One region of the Pseudonocardia sp. ZF1 genome, then DNA from elsewhere that is predicted to be linked to it. Evidence: riboswitches for the same ligand, from Rfam matches in the RefSeq annotation. Region 1 holds a riboswitch; the other holds the start of a gene.
What was found. Region 1 has a riboswitch for cobalamin ahead of ZF1_RS18615 (hypothetical protein). Riboswitches for the same ligand answer to the same signal wherever they lie in the genome.

Region 1 (7,235 bases):
GCGGGGGCGACGTGGAAGGCTGGACGCCGTGACCGTCACCGTCTGGTGGGCCGCCCCGGCCGATCCCGGCGACCGCGCCGACCTCGTCGCGCTGCTGGACGCCCATGAACGCGAGCGGCTCCTCGCACTGCGCAGGCACGAGGACCGCGCCCGCTACCTCGCCGCGCACGCCCTGGCCCGGCTCGTGCTCGCCGAGCGGCTCGACACCGACCCCGCCGCGCTCGTCCTGGACCGGACCTGTCGCTGCGGGGAGCCGCACGGCAAGCCGCGCCTGGCCGGGCGCGGCGACGACCCCGGCTTCTCGCTGACCCACTCCGGCGCGCTGGTCGGCGTCGCGGTCGGGACCGGCCCGGTCGGCGTCGACGTCGAGGCGCACCGCCCGCTGTCCGGCCTCGACGGCCTCGTCCGGCACGCCCTCTCCCCCGCCGAGCTCGCCGCGGGCACGCCCGACGGCACCGGGTTCCTGGTCACCTGGACCCGCAAGGAGGCGCTGCTCAAGGCCACCGGCGAGGGCCTGTCGAGCCCGATGGACGCGATCACGCTGTCCCCGCCGCACGCCCCGGCCCGGGTGCTGGACTGGACCGGCACCGGCGGGAGCTGGTGGGTGGCCGACGTCGCCACCGGCCTCGACGACCACCCGGGCGCCGTCGCCGGGGCGGGACCGGTGGCCCCGGTCGTCACCGTCGCCGACGGCGACGCGGTCCTGTCGGTGCGCCGGGGCACGATGCACGGGTGATGGTGAGGTGACCGCGGCGGCCGACCGCTGGGTGCTGCATCTCGACATGGACGCGTTCTTCGCCTCCGTCGAGCAGCTGACCCGGCCCACCCTGGCCGACCGGCCGGTCCTGGTCGGCGGCGCGGGACCGCGCGGCGTCGTCGCGGGGGCGAGCTACCAGGCGCGGGTGTTCGGGGCCCGCTCGGCGATGCCGATGGGGCAGGCGCGGCGGCGCTGCCCGCACGCGACCGTCCTGCCGCCCCGGTTCTCGCTGTACAAGGCGCTGTCCGAGGAGGTCATGGCCGTCCTCGGCGAGTTCTCCCCGGTGCTCGAGCCGGTGTCGGTCGACGAGGCGTTCGTGGAGCCGCCCGACCTCGTGGGGGCCTCCCCGGACCGGGTGCGGGAGTGGGGCACCCGGCTGCGCGGCGCGGTGCGCGAGCGCACCGGGCTGCCCGCCTCGGTGGGTGCCGGGTCGGGCAAGCAGGTCGCGAAGATCGCCTCCGAGCTGGCCAAGCCGGACGGGTTGCGGGTGATCGCCCACGCCGAGCAGGCCGCCGTGCTCGACCCGCTCCCGGTGCGGTCGCTGTGGGGCATCGGGCCGGTCTCCGGCGAGGCGCTGCGGAAGATCGGGATCGAGACGATCGGACAGCTCGCCGCGATGGACGCCCGCGAGGTCGCCGGGGTGCTGGGCGGTGCCGTCGGGTCCGAGCTGCACCGCCTGGCCCGCGGTGTCGACGACCGTCCGGTCGCCCCGCGCGGCGCGGCCAAGCAGATCAGCGCGGAGACGACGTTCGACGCCGACCTGACCGCGATGAGCGCGGTGCACACCGCGGTGGAGTCGATCTGCGTCGCCGTGCACCGGCGCCTGGTCGCCGACGGCCGGACCGCCCGCACCGTCACGGTGAAGGCGCGGACCGGGGACTTCACCACCCACACCCGGTCCGAGACGACCCCCTTCGGGACCCGGGACCTGGCGACCCTGGTCGCGGTGGCCCGGCGGCTGGCCGAGGGCGCCGTCGGCGAGGGCGGGGTGCGGCTGCTGGGGGTGTCGGTGTCCGGCTTCGGCGACGAGCCGCCACTGGCGCTGTTCGACGCGGTGCCGTCGGAGAGCGGGTGGACGACGGCCCCGGCCCCCGACGCCCCGCCCGCGGCCACCCGCCCGGCCGCCGCGGCGGGGGTGACCGTGCTCGACGCAGCTCCGGAGAACGACGCGGCCACCGGGCCCGGCGCGATCGAGGAGTCCGGCGACGCGCCCGGCCCGCTCCGCCCGGACCGGCCCGACCGCGAACCCGACCCGGACCGGCCCTGGCGCGCCGGCGACGACGTCGCCCACCCCGAGCACGGCCACGGCTGGGTCCAGGGCGCCGGGCACGGGCGGGTCACCGTGCGGTTCGAGACCGCGCTCACCGGCCCCGGCCGCACCCGCACGCTCGACGCCGCCGACCCGGACCTCACCCGGGCCGACCCGCTGGGCAGCTGGCGGGGCTGAGCCCGGGCCCCGGGTGGGTTCAGCCGATCAGCGGGCTGCGGTGCGGCGGTGCGACGCGGCTGCCCTCGGCGATCCGGACGCGCAGCGTGGGAGCGGTGCGGGCCAGACCGTCGAGGACGGCGCCGAGCGCGGCGTCGCCCGCGGGGTCGCCCCCGACCAGCAGCACCGCGGCATCGGCGGGCCCGGCGGCGGCCCAGGCCCCGATCCGGGCGACGGCGTCGCGCGGTGTGACCGGCTCGACCCGCCACGCCTCGGCGTAGAACAGGGCGGTCGACTCGGCCTGCGGGAAGGCGAAGACCGTCCCGGCCTCGGCCAGCAGGTCGTGCGCCCCCGTGCGGGACGCGTCGCCGGACGGATCGGTACCGAGCACCACCAGGTCGTGGCTCATCGCATGTCCTCCTCGAGGGTCCGCGCCCTCATCAGTGGGAATCCGCGACGACGGGCAGTGTCCTGGCTCCCGGATCGGTACGCCCTCCCCGGCCTTCCCACCCTCGCGGGCGGTGGCGCCGGTGTGGGGAGGGCACTCCCCGGTGACAGTGGCGGGACCGCGCCGGACTCGCACCGGCTTCCTGTTCCGTCGTCGGCCGGAGCCCATCACGCGACCGGGTTAGCGGTCAACCGTCCCCCGCCCGGCCACTCCCCGCAGATGGTCGAGCAGGTCGTGCTCGGTCAGCGTCCCGAGCAGCGGCCCGTCCGGCCCCTCCCGCACGGGCAGCGCGGCGCCCCGGTGCGCGGCGAGCACCCCGAGGACGTCGTGCACGGAGCCGTCCGGGTCCAGGGCGGGCAGCTCCGGGTCGGGCGTCGTGCCGTCGGCGGGCCGCATGACCTGGGCGACGACGACCCGGCGCAGCGCCTCGTCGGTCGGGGCGTCGGCGGCGAGGTCGATCCCGCGTCGCAGCAGCTTGAGCGTGTAGATGTTGTCCCGCGACACCAGATTCGACAGGCCGGTGGCCAGGACGACGGCGGCCATCAGCGGCAGGATCAGGGCGTAGTCGCCGGTGAGCTCGAACACGATGAGCACCGCGGTGATCGGGGCGTGCGCGGCCCCCGCGAACACCGCCGCCATGCCGACCAGGCCGAACGCGCCGGGGTGCAGGTCGAGCGCCGGGAACAGGGCCGCGGCGGCGTAGCCGAAGGCGGTCCCGGCGGTGCCGCCGACGAACAGCGACGGCGCGAAGACGCCGCCGGACCCGCCGATGCCGATCGTGAGGCTGGAGGCGAGGATCTTCCCGACGACGAGCAGGAGCACGAACCCGACGACGTACCGGCCGCCGATCGCGGCCTCCAGCACCGGGTAGCCCACGCCGTACATCTGGGGCAGCGCCAGCAGCAGCGCGCCGAGCAGCAGCCCGCCGACGGCCGGGCGCAGCCACTCCGGGCCGCGCCAGACGGCGTCGCAGGCGTCCTCGACGACGTAGAGGATGCGGGCGAAGGCCCAGCCCAGCAGCCCCGCGAGCAGCCCGAGCAGCGCGTAGAGCGGCAGCTGGGCGGGGCTGCCCAGGTCGAAGTGCGGCAGGGTCAGGATCGCGCGGTCCCCGGCGATCACCTCGGCGACGACGTTCGCGACCACCGAGCTGATCACCAGCACGCCGAACGCCTCGGCGCTGAACGACCGCAGGATCAGCTCCAGGCCGAACACCACCCCGGAGATCGGGGCGTCGAACGTCGCGGAGATCCCGCCCGCGGCGCCGCAGGCGACCATCAGGACCAGCCGGGTGGCGGGCACCCGCAGCCACTGCCCGATGGCCGAGCCGAGCGCGGAGCCGATCTGCACGATCGGGCCCTCCCGGCCGACGGAGCCACCGGTGCCGATGCAGATCCCCGACGCGAGCGCCTTCACCGCGGCGACGGTGGCCGGGATCCGCCCGCCCCGGCGCGCGACGGCGAGCATCACCTCCGGCACCCCGTGCCCGCGGGCCTCCGGCGCGAACCGCTGGACCAGCGGGCCGTACACCAGGCCGCCGAGCACCGGGGCGACGAGCAGGAACCAGACCCCCAGCCCGGGCAGGTGCGGCGAGGCGACCCGGCCGGCGTCGGAGAAGTCCTCCCGGCCGGTGACCAGCCAGGTCACACCGAGGATCAGCTCGTGGAACAGCACCGACCCGATGCCGGCGCCGATCCCGATGACCGTCGCCAGGCCGACGAGCCCCGGCCGGGTGCCGACGAGCGCGCGGTGCAGCGCGCGGACCGCGGTCACCGGGCACCGTCCTCGGCGGGCACGGGCGCGACGGCCCAGTCGGTCTCGCCGATCTCGCCCGCGGCCTCGGCGAAGCGGCGCAGCGCGTCGCGGACCGCGGTGCGCTCGGCGGCGGGCAGCGTCGCGAGCAGCCGGTGCATCTCGGCGCGGCGCAGCCGGGTGACCTCGTCGACGAGCGCCCGCCCGGCCGGGCTGAGCGCGACGGCGACCTCGCGGCGGTCGTCGCCGGTGCGGGTGCGCGCGACGAGGCCGCGGGTCACCAGCCGGTCGCACATCCGGGTCGCCGTCGACGCCGACACGGTCAGCGCCCTGGCCAGGTCGGCCGGGCGCCGGGTGCCGTACTGGGCCAGCACGACCAGCGCGCGGTACTGGGGCAGGGTCACGTCGCCGGCCGTGTCACCGCCGGTGTGCTCGCTCGCGGCCAGGGACCGAGCCACCACGGAGAGCATCGCCCGGCTCGCGGTCATCACCGCGTCGACGACGTCATCGATCTCGTCCGTCACGCCCGCGATCGTTGCACATTGCAAACTTGCAGTGTGCAACGGGTTGCCGGGGTCACCCCCCGACGGGCGCCTGCAGCCCCGCGACGGGCCCGATCACGACGATCGCCGGCGGGCTGATCTCCTGCTCGGCCGCGACCTGCTCGGCGGTCTCCAGCGTCGCGCGGACCGACCGCTCGATCCGGGTGGTGCCGTCCTGCACGATCAGCACCGGGGTGTCGGCCGGGCGGCCGTGGGTGATCAGCGCCTCGGCGAACTTCCCGAGCCGCTCCACGGCCATCATCAGCACGATGGTGCCGGTCATCCGGCCCAGCGCGGTCCAGTCGGTGAGGCTGCGCGGGTCACCCGGCGCGACGTGCCCGGACACGACGACGATCTCGTGCGCGACCCCGCGGTGGCTCACCGGCGTCCCGGCGACGGCCGGTGCGGCGAAGGCACTGGTGATGCCCGGGACGACGGTCACCGGCACCCCGGCCGCGGCGCACGCCTGGACCTCCTCGAACCCGCGGCCGTAGACGAACGGGTCACCGCCCTTGAGGCGGACCACGAACTTCCCGGCCCGGGCGTGGGAGATGAGCAGCTCGTTGATCCGCTCCTGGGCCATGGCGCGGCCGTAGGGGATCTTCGAGGCGTCGATGACCTCGACCTCGGGGGACAGCTCGTCGAGGATGTCGCGCGGGCCGAGCCGGTCGGCGACGACGACCTCGGCGCGGGACAGCAGCCGCCGGCCGCGCACGGTGATCAGCTCCGGGTCGCCCGGGCCGCCACCGACCAGCGCGACCCCCGCCCGCGGGGGCTCGGCCGACTCGTCGACGACACCGGCGGCCAGCGCCTCGACCAGCGCGGTGCGCACGGCCGCGGACCGCCGGTGCGCGCCCCGGGCCAGCACGCCGACGGTGAGCCCGTCGTAGCCGCCGGTGGCGGGGGTGACCGCGGTGCCCTTGTCGCCGTCGTCGGCGCGGACGCAGAACACGCGGTCCCGCTCGGCCTCGGCGACGACGGCGGCGTTGGTCGCGGCCTCGTCGGTGGCCGCGATCGCGTACCAGGCGCCGGTGAGATCGCCGTCGGTCCAGCGGCGGGCCGTCCAGGTGATCTCCCCGGCCGAGGCCATGCCCTCGACCGCCGGGGTGACCTCGGGCGAGACGACCTCGACGACCGCTCCCGCGGCGATCAGGCGGGCGACACGGCGCTGGGCGACCTGTCCCCCACCGACGACGACGGCCCGGCGGCCGGCCAGGTCCAGCCCGACCAGGTACTGCTCGTGGTGCGCGTTCAACGACGTTCCTCTCCCGGACTCCGACGCCCGGCGGTGGCAGCGGTTCCCTGCGCGGGCCCCCCGCTCGACGGCGACGCCGGACGATAGCCGGGCCCGCATGTTTCGGAGGAGACCCCGGAGGGCAATCCCACATCCGCCGATCGGGCGGCCACGGCGACGGTGACGCCCTGACCAGCGGTCTTACCGACGACCAGGTGGGCCCCGTCGCCGGCGGCGAGCAGCGCGGCGGCCTCTGCGACGGACGGGGTCCCGACGGCCGCGGCCACCCGGGCATCCGGCCTCGGCACCGCGACCGCGGCCAGCGCGGCGGCCGCGAACCCGTGCGGCTCCCGCGGTGCGACGGCCGCCCGCAGCCCCGGTTCCGACACCCGCCGGTGCAGGGTGGCGACGACGGCGTCCCCGAGCTCCAGCCCGTGCGCGGCGGCCACCCGGTCCAGCAGCGCGCGCACCGCGGCCTCGGACGTGCCCGCCCGCAGCCCCACCCCGACGGTGACCACCGGCCGTGGAGCGGAGCGCTCGGCCCGCGGGGGCTCCGCTCCCCGGCCGGTGATCATGCGATCGCGGCCGGGGCGCCGGCGCGGGCCGCCGCGACGAACCGGGCGACGGCGCCGGGCACCCCGGCCGGGTGGGTGTGCAGGAACGACGCGTGCACCCGGGCGTCGACGTAGCCCTCCGGCTCGCCGCCGCGCCACGCCCAGGCCGGGGCGGCCCCGGCCCTCGGGGTGACCGCGCACCGGTGGAACTCGTGCGCCCCGGCCCGCTCACCCGCCGCGAACAGCGGCGACGCCGACACCGCGACCGCGTCGCGGTAGCCGAGGGTGAGCCGCGGTGTCATCCCCGCCGACGCGTCGAGGACCCCGCACATCGGCGTCCCGTCGAGGTCGCGGCACAGGTACAGCAGCCCGCCGCACTCGGCGTGCACCGGCGCCCCGGACGCGGCCAGCGCGGCGACCTGCGCCCGCAGCGGCGCGTTGTCCCCGAGCGCGCCGACGTGCTCCTCGGGGAAGCCGCCGGGCAGCACGAGCGCGGCCGTGCCCGCCGGGAGCGCGGGGTCGCGC
Region 2 (7,235 bases), 1.3 Mb from region 1:
GCGCCGGCCTCGGCGAGCCAGTTCCTGGTGATGCGGGTGGACCGGGCATCGTTCTCCGACCCGCGGTTGCGCGAGGCGGTGCGGCTGGGCATCGACCGCGAGGAGCTCGTGCGGGTCGTGCTGCTCGGGCGCGGCCGGGTCGGCGACGACATGTTCGGCCAGGGACTGCGCTACCACCCGGCGGGGGTGGGCCCGGTGGCACGGGACGTCGCGCGGGCCCGCGCGCTCGTCACCGAGGCCGGGGCACAGGGGGCGGCGATCGAGCTGCAGACCAGCGGCGCCGACCCGACCTTCGACGCCGCCACCGCACTCGTCGCGCGCCAGCTCGGCGAGGTCGGGCTGCGGGTCACGGCACGGCCGCTGCCGTCGTCGGGCTACTTCCGGGCCATCCGGCAGCAGGGCGTGTTCTCCCAGAACAGCACCGGCTCACTGCCGATCCCGGACTACATCGGACGCCGGATGCTGACCAGCACCCCGACCTACGACTTCACCGGCTACCGCAGCCCGGAGATCGACCGCCTCTACTACGCCGCCGTCGCCACCACCGACGACGCCGCGCGCACCGACGCGTTCGCCCGGATCCTCGGCCTGCTGCGCGCCGAGTCGGGCGCCCTGGTGTGGGGTGTGCGGGACTGGAACGTCGGCGTGGCGGCCGGGCTCACCGGGCTGGAGGCGGCCCGGCCGAACACGTTCGCCTGGGCGAACTTCGCGCGCGCCCGGCTCGGGTGATCAGCGGATCGCGACCAGGGTCCGCCGGTCGAAGGTCTGGGTGAGCGTCCCGACCTCGGCGAGCCCGGCGCCGGACAGCGCCTGCTCCCAGGCCGGTAGCGACGACCCGCCGGTGGCCCGGTCGGCGAAGCGGCGCTCCCGCTCGGCGAACCCGTCGGCCAGGGCGGGCTCGTCGGCGAGCGCGTCCCACCAGGTCCGGAAGTCCTCACCGGTCGCCAGTCCCCGGTCGGTGCGCTCGACCCGCAGGGTCCGGGTCAGCTCGGCCAGGCGCGGCCGGGCGGGGTCGGCGAGCAGGGTGTCGACGTTCACGAACACCCCGCCGGGGCGCAGCACGGACGCGAGGCGCTGCGCGAGCCCGGGCAGCGCGTGCTCGGGTAGCCAGTGCAGGGCGGTGGCCGAGACGGCCGCGTCGAACGGCCCGCCGCCGACGGCGTCGGTCCACCCGGGACGCGAGAGGTCGGCGTCGACCCAGTGGACGCGCTCGCCGGTGGTCCGCCGGGCCAGCTCCAGCATGACCGGGTCGACGTCGACGCCGACCACCTCGGCCCCGGTCCAGCGCGCCGCCGCGCGGGCCGCGAACGACCCGGGCCCACAGGCGAGGTCGAGCAGCCGGGCGGGGGTGCCGGCGAGCCGGTCGACGACGTCGAGCGCCAGCGCGAACAGTTCCTCCCGGTCGGGGATGTAGCGCTCCTGCTGGGCGTCCCACCGGCGCAGCCAGTGCTCGGCGTCGAGGTCCGTTCCGGTGGTCATCGCACTCTCCTGCACAACGGTGGCAACAGTGCGCCCGACGGTATCCGCGCGGACCCGTCGCACGGAAGGGACCGCCGGGCACGTGACCGGCGACGTTCACCGTGCGTGACTCGATGGTCGTCGAAACCGGAACTGATAGGGGGGTCGATCGTGTCCGGACCCCAGATGTAGTGTCCGGGGCGCTGGTGGTTCACCGGTCCGCACGGGCCGGTGAGGCAAGAGGGAACCCGGTGGGAATCCGGGACTGCCCCGCAGCGGTGAACGGGAACGACCGCCGTCAACAGCACTGGGAGTGATCCCGGGAAGCGACGGCCAGTAGGTGTGCGCAGTGCGCCCGTGAGTCCGAAGACCTGCCACCGGTGCGCGTGCCGACCGGTGCGCGCTGCTCCGGGGCCTCGTGGGACGGCGCCAGGGTGCGGTGGGCCGCCGACGACACGCCGACCCACCGCCTCCTCGTACCGCGCCCGCCCCCGGAGGGACGGCGACTCGCGAGGAGAGAGCCCGTGACGGCTTCCACCGCTGCACCGGCAGCAGCACCACCGGCCCTGCGCGTCATCCGGCGCGACGGGTCCGAGACCGGGTTCGACGCCACGAAGATCTCGGTGGCGACGACCAAGGCGTTCCTGGCGGTCGAGGGGGACTCGGGCGCGGCGTCGTCGCGCCTGCACCACCTCGTGGCCGGACTGACCGACCAGGTCGTCGCGGCGCTGACCCGGCACCCGGCGCGCGCCGTGCACGTCGAGCAGATCCAGGACCAGGTCGAACTCGCCCTGATGCGCGGAGGCCACCACAAGGTCGCCCGCTCCTACGTGCTCTACCGCGAGCAGCAGGCCCGGGCCCGCGCGCACGACGGCGGGGACACCGCCGCCGCGGACGCCCCGGTCGTACACGTCACCCACCCCGACGGCAGCCGGGCCCCGCTGGACCGGGTCCGCGTCGCCGCGGTGCTCGACGAGGCCTGCGCCGGCGTCGAGGACGTGACCCCGGACAGGGTGCTCGCCGAGCTGGACCGCACCGTCTACGACGGCATCACCGCCGACGAGCTGGCCCAGGCCCTCGTCCTGGCCGCGCGCACGCTGGTCGAGCGCGAGCCCGCGTACTCCCTGGTGGCCTCGCGGCTGCTGCTGGACCGGCTGCGCGCCGAGGCCGTGTCGCACCTGTCGGGCTCCCGGGAGACCCCGGACCACGCGACGATGGCCGGGCGGTACGCGGCCTACACGAAGGACTACCTGCGCCACGCCATCGCGATCGGCCTGGTCGACCCCGAGCTCGCGACCTTCGACCTGGACCGGGTCACCGCCGCGATCCGCCCCGGGCGCGACCTGCAGATCGGCTTCCTCGGCCTGCAGACCCTCTACGACCGCTACTTCCTGCACGAGCGCGGCGTGCGCTTCGAGCTGCCGCAGGCGTTCTTCCTGCGGGTCGCGATGGGGCTGGCGGTCCGCGAGGTCGACCGCGAGGCGCGGGCGGTCGAGTTCTACGAGCTGCTGTCGAGCTTCGACTTCATGGCCTCGACCCCGACGCTGTTCAACTCGGGCACCACCCGCCCCCAGCTGTCGTCGTGCTTCCTCACCACCGTCGACGACGACCTGGAGTCGATCTTCGGCGGCTACCGCAACAACGCGCTGCTGGCGAAGTACTCCGGCGGGCTGGGCAACGACTGGACCCCGGTCCGGGGGCTCGGCGCGCACATCCGGGGCACGAACGGCGTCTCCCAGGGCGTGGTGCCGTTCCTCAAGATCGCCGGGGACACCGCCGTCGCGGTGAACCAGGGCGGCAAGCGCAAGGGCGCCGCGTGCGCCTACCTGGAGACGTGGCACGTCGACATCGAGGAGTTCCTCGACCTGCGCAAGAACACCGGCGACGACCGTCGCCGCACCCACGACATGAACACCGCGAACTGGGTGCCCGACGAGTTCCTGCGCCGCGTGCAGGCCGACGGCGAGTGGACCCTGTTCTCCCCGGACGAGGTCCCCGACCTGCACGACCTCTACGGCACCGCGTTCGCCGAGCGCTACCGCGCCTACGAGGCGGCCGCGGCGCGCGGTGAGGTGCGGGTGCACCGCACGGTGCGCGCGGTCGAGCTGTGGCGGCGGATGCTGACCATGCTGTTCGAGACCGGGCACCCGTGGATCACGTTCAAGGACCCGTGCAACCTGCGCAGCCCGCAGCAGCACGCCGGCGTGGTGCACTCGTCGAACCTGTGCACCGAGATCACCCTCAACACCCGTGCCGGCGACGAGGGCGAGGTCGCGGCCTGCAACCTGGGCTCGGCGAACCTCGCCGCGCACGTCACCGCGGACGGGCTCGACGCCGACAAGCTGCGCCGCACGGTGACCACCGCGGTGCGGATGCTCGACAACGTCGTGGACATCAACTTCTACACGATTCCCGAGGCCCGCCGGTCCAACCTGCGTCACCGCCCGGTCGGCCTGGGCCTCATGGGCTTCTCCGACGCGCTGTTCACCCAGCGCATCGCGCCCGGCAGCGACGCGGCGGTGCAGTTCGCCGACCGCAGCGCGGAGGCGCTGTCGTTCCACGCGATCACCGCCTCGTCGGACCTGGCGGTCGAGCGCGGCCGCTACGCCAGCTTCGACGGGTCGCTGTGGAGCCGCGGGATCCTGCCGCTGGACTCGCTCGAGCTGCTGGCCGCGGCCCGCGGCGACGGCGAGCTCGACGTCGACCGGTCGTCCACGCTGGACTGGGACGCGCTGCGGGAGAAGGTGCGCACCCAGGGGATGCGCAACTCCAACGTGCTCGCCATCGCCCCGACGGCGACGATCTCGAACATCTGCGGGGTCGGGCAGTCGATCGAGCCGATCCACCTCAACCTGTACGTGAAGTCCAACATGTCCGGCGACTTCACGGTGATCAACCCGCACCTGGTCCGCGACCTCAAGGACCGCGGGCTGTGGGACGAGGTGATGGTCGCCGACCTCAAGTACTTCGACGGGTCGCTGGCCGAGATCGACCGGGTCCCCGCCGACCTGAAGGAGCTCTACGCGACCGCGTTCGAGATCGAGCCGCGCTGGCTCGTGGCCGCCGCCTCGCGCCGGCAGAAGTGGCTGGACCAGGCGCAGTCGCTGAACCTCTACCTCGCCGCCCCCAGCGGCCGGGCGCTCGACGAGCTCTACCGTCTCGCCTGGCGCTCCGGGCTCAAGACCACCTACTACCTGCGCACCCGCGCGGCGACGTCGGTGGAGAAGTCCACCCTCACCGGCACCGACGGCCGGCTGACCGGCGTGCCGAGCACCCCGGCCGCCGCCCCCGCCGCGTCGCCCACGGCCGGGGTGCCCGCGGTCCCGGCCACCGCCGTGCCCGCCACCGCCCCCGACCTCGATCCGGGCCGTGCCTGCTCGGTCGACGACCCCGACTGCGAGGCCTGCCAGTGACCACTCTGCAGCCCACCGGAAGCACCGAGAACGCCAGCGGCCTGGGCGAGATCGCCCGCGGCGCCGCCCCGATCGACGCCGACGACAAGCGCATGATCAACGCGCGCGCCGACGTCAACCAGCTCCTGCCGCTGAAGTACACCTGGGCCTGGGAGAAGTACCTGGCCGGCTGCGCCAACCACTGGATGCCGACCGAGGTCGCCATGCAGGCCGACATCGCGCTGTGGCGCTCCCCCGGCGGGCTCACCGACGACGAGCGCCTCATACTCACCCGCAACCTCGGGTTCTTCGCCACCGCGGAGTCGCTGGTCGCGAACAACATCGTGCTTGCGGTGTACCGCCACCTCACCAACCCCGAGTGCCGCCAGTACCTGCTGCGGCAGTCGTTCGAGGAGGCCGTGCACACCCACACGTTCCAGTACGTGTGCGAGTCGCTCGGGCTCGACGAGGGCGCGCTGTTCAACGCGTACCGCGAGGTCCCCTCGATCACCGAGAAGGACGCCTGGGCGCTGCGCTGGACCCGGGCCCTGTCCGACCCGGACTTCCGGACCGGCACCCCGGAGAACGACCGTGCGTTCCTGCGTGACCTCGTCGCGTTCTACGTGGTGTTCGAGGGCATGTGGTTCTACACCGGGTTCGCGCAGATCCTCTCGCTCGGCCGGCGCAACAAGATGGTGGGCATCGCCGAGCAGTACCAGTACATCCTGCGGGACGAGTCGATCCACCTGAACTTCGGCATCGACTGCATCAACCAGATCAAGATCGAGAACCCGCACCTCTGGACGGCCGACTTCGCCGCCGAGATCCGGACGATGCTGTACGAGGCGTGCGAGCTGGAGGTCGCCTACGCCCGCGACACCATGCCCCGCGGGATGCTCGGCCTGACCGCCGAGTCCTGCGAGCGCTACCTGCGGTTCATCACCGACCGGCGGGCCGAGCAGATCGGGCTCGCCCCGCTGTTCGGGGAGCCGGAGAACCCGTTCCCGTGGATGAGCGAGGCCATGGACCTGCGCAAGGAGAAGAACTTCTTCGAGACGCGGGTGACCGAGTACCGGACGGGTGGGTCGCTGGACTGGGACTGAGAGGGTGGGCCGGGCCGGGTGACCGGCCCGGCCCGCGGACCTGACCTTCCGGGGACGGGTCGAGCAGCGGTGGTCCGCCACCGGTGCGCCCGAACTGGCCGCGGAGGTCCGAGGGCCGTCAGCCGGCGTTGCGGTCGCCGCTCGGGTCGAGGAGCCCGTCCGCGCCGGTCCTGCCGCGCCAGGCGTCGAGCACGGCCGGGTCCGCCCCACCGGCGACGGCGAGCACCCGCAACGCGACCGCCTGCGCGGCCCGGCCGGGCGCCGTCGCCGGACGCGGCCCGGGCGCCTCCCCCGCCGCGACCGCCCGGACCACCCCGGCGGTCACCGCCCACTGGTCCGGATCCCCGAACCGCTCCAGCAGCCCGTCGAAGGCGGCCGCCCGGGTCGGGTCGAACGGGATCGGACGCCCGGTGAGGTCGGTCAGCGGGTGCGCCGGGTAGAGGTGCGCGCAGGCCAGGTGACCGGCGGGCACGGGCACGGTCGCCGCGTGCGTGCGGCCCTCGCGCAGCACGTGCGGGAGCAGGTGGGTGTGCGGCCCGTCGGGGGAGCGACCCTCCGGCGGCGGGATCGCGGCGTACACCTCGACCCGGCCGAGCGCGGTCGTGAACACGCGGTGCGGGCCCGCCTCGACCAGCGCGGTGGTCAGCGCGCCGTCGAGCGGGCCGCCCGCGGCACGGCGCAGCAGCCCGAGCAGGTCGGGGTCGGCCGTGCGCACGCAGGCGTCCACCGTGGTCGTGCCCAGCCCGAGGTCGACGAGCACGGCGTCGCGGTCGGCCCGCCGCAGCGCGGAGCGGTCGGGCCCGAGCACGGTGACGGCCCTCCGTGCGGCCCCGCGGGCCGCGGGCGCGGGCAGGCAGAGCGCGACCGCGTGGTTCCAGTGCTCGTGCGGGCCGACCGGCGTCCGGTAGGCCAGCGGCCGGGTCGCCGGGTGCGGCTCGATCCGGATCCCGCCGCGCGCGGTGACGACCGTGCCCGGCCCGGACGGCCCGACGGGCTCGTCGGGGGTCCGCACGAACTCCGCGATCGCGCCGGGCGCCCCCATGCTCCAGCCCGCGTACGGGTCGGCCAGGTACGCGCTCAGCAGCCCGGCCACGTCGTCCACGTCGTCCACGTCGTCCCCATCGCCCACGTCCCTCACCCTGCCCCTCCGACCGGAGGGTTCACACCCCGACACACTCTGTTGCACAGTGATGGCAACAACGATCGGGAGGCATCGTGGACGAGCACCCGCACGACGGCCCGGAGTGCGCCGGCTGCGACTGGGAGGGCAGGCCGGAGGCGT

Region 2: it holds a riboswitch for cobalamin, as region 1 does, so the genes downstream of both, ZF1_RS24780 (ribonucleoside-diphosphate reductase subunit alpha) here and ZF1_RS18615 (hypothetical protein) in region 1, are expected to answer to the same signal.

What each region holds. Positions count from the first base shown of each region.
Region 1 covers NZ_JAJNBY010000001.1:3,864,937-3,872,171, forward strand. Annotated here, with positions in the region: gene ZF1_RS18605 (4'-phosphopantetheinyl transferase family protein) at 29-736, shown strand; gene ZF1_RS18610 (DNA polymerase IV) at 744-2,204, shown strand; gene ZF1_RS18615 (hypothetical protein) at 2,224-2,592, opposite strand; cobalamin riboswitch at 2,628-2,814, opposite strand; gene ZF1_RS18620 (chloride channel protein) at 2,812-4,401, opposite strand; gene ZF1_RS18625 (MarR family winged helix-turn-helix transcriptional regulator) at 4,398-4,904, opposite strand; gene cobA (uroporphyrinogen-III C-methyltransferase) at 4,957-6,177, opposite strand; gene ZF1_RS18635 (cobalamin biosynthesis protein) at 6,174-6,731, opposite strand; gene ZF1_RS18640 (cobyrinic acid a,c-diamide synthase CobB) at 6,728-7,235, opposite strand, start outside.
Region 2 covers NZ_JAJNBY010000001.1:5,155,560-5,162,794, forward strand. Annotated here, with positions in the region: gene ZF1_RS24770 (ABC transporter substrate-binding protein) at 1-729, shown strand, start outside; gene ZF1_RS24775 (class I SAM-dependent methyltransferase) at 730-1,479, opposite strand; cobalamin riboswitch at 1,649-1,851, shown strand; gene ZF1_RS24780 (ribonucleoside-diphosphate reductase subunit alpha) at 1,983-4,871, shown strand; gene ZF1_RS24785 (ribonucleotide-diphosphate reductase subunit beta) at 4,877-5,953, shown strand; gene ZF1_RS24790 (DUF6925 family protein) at 6,072-7,082, opposite strand; gene ZF1_RS24795 (hypothetical protein) at 7,169-7,235, shown strand, end outside.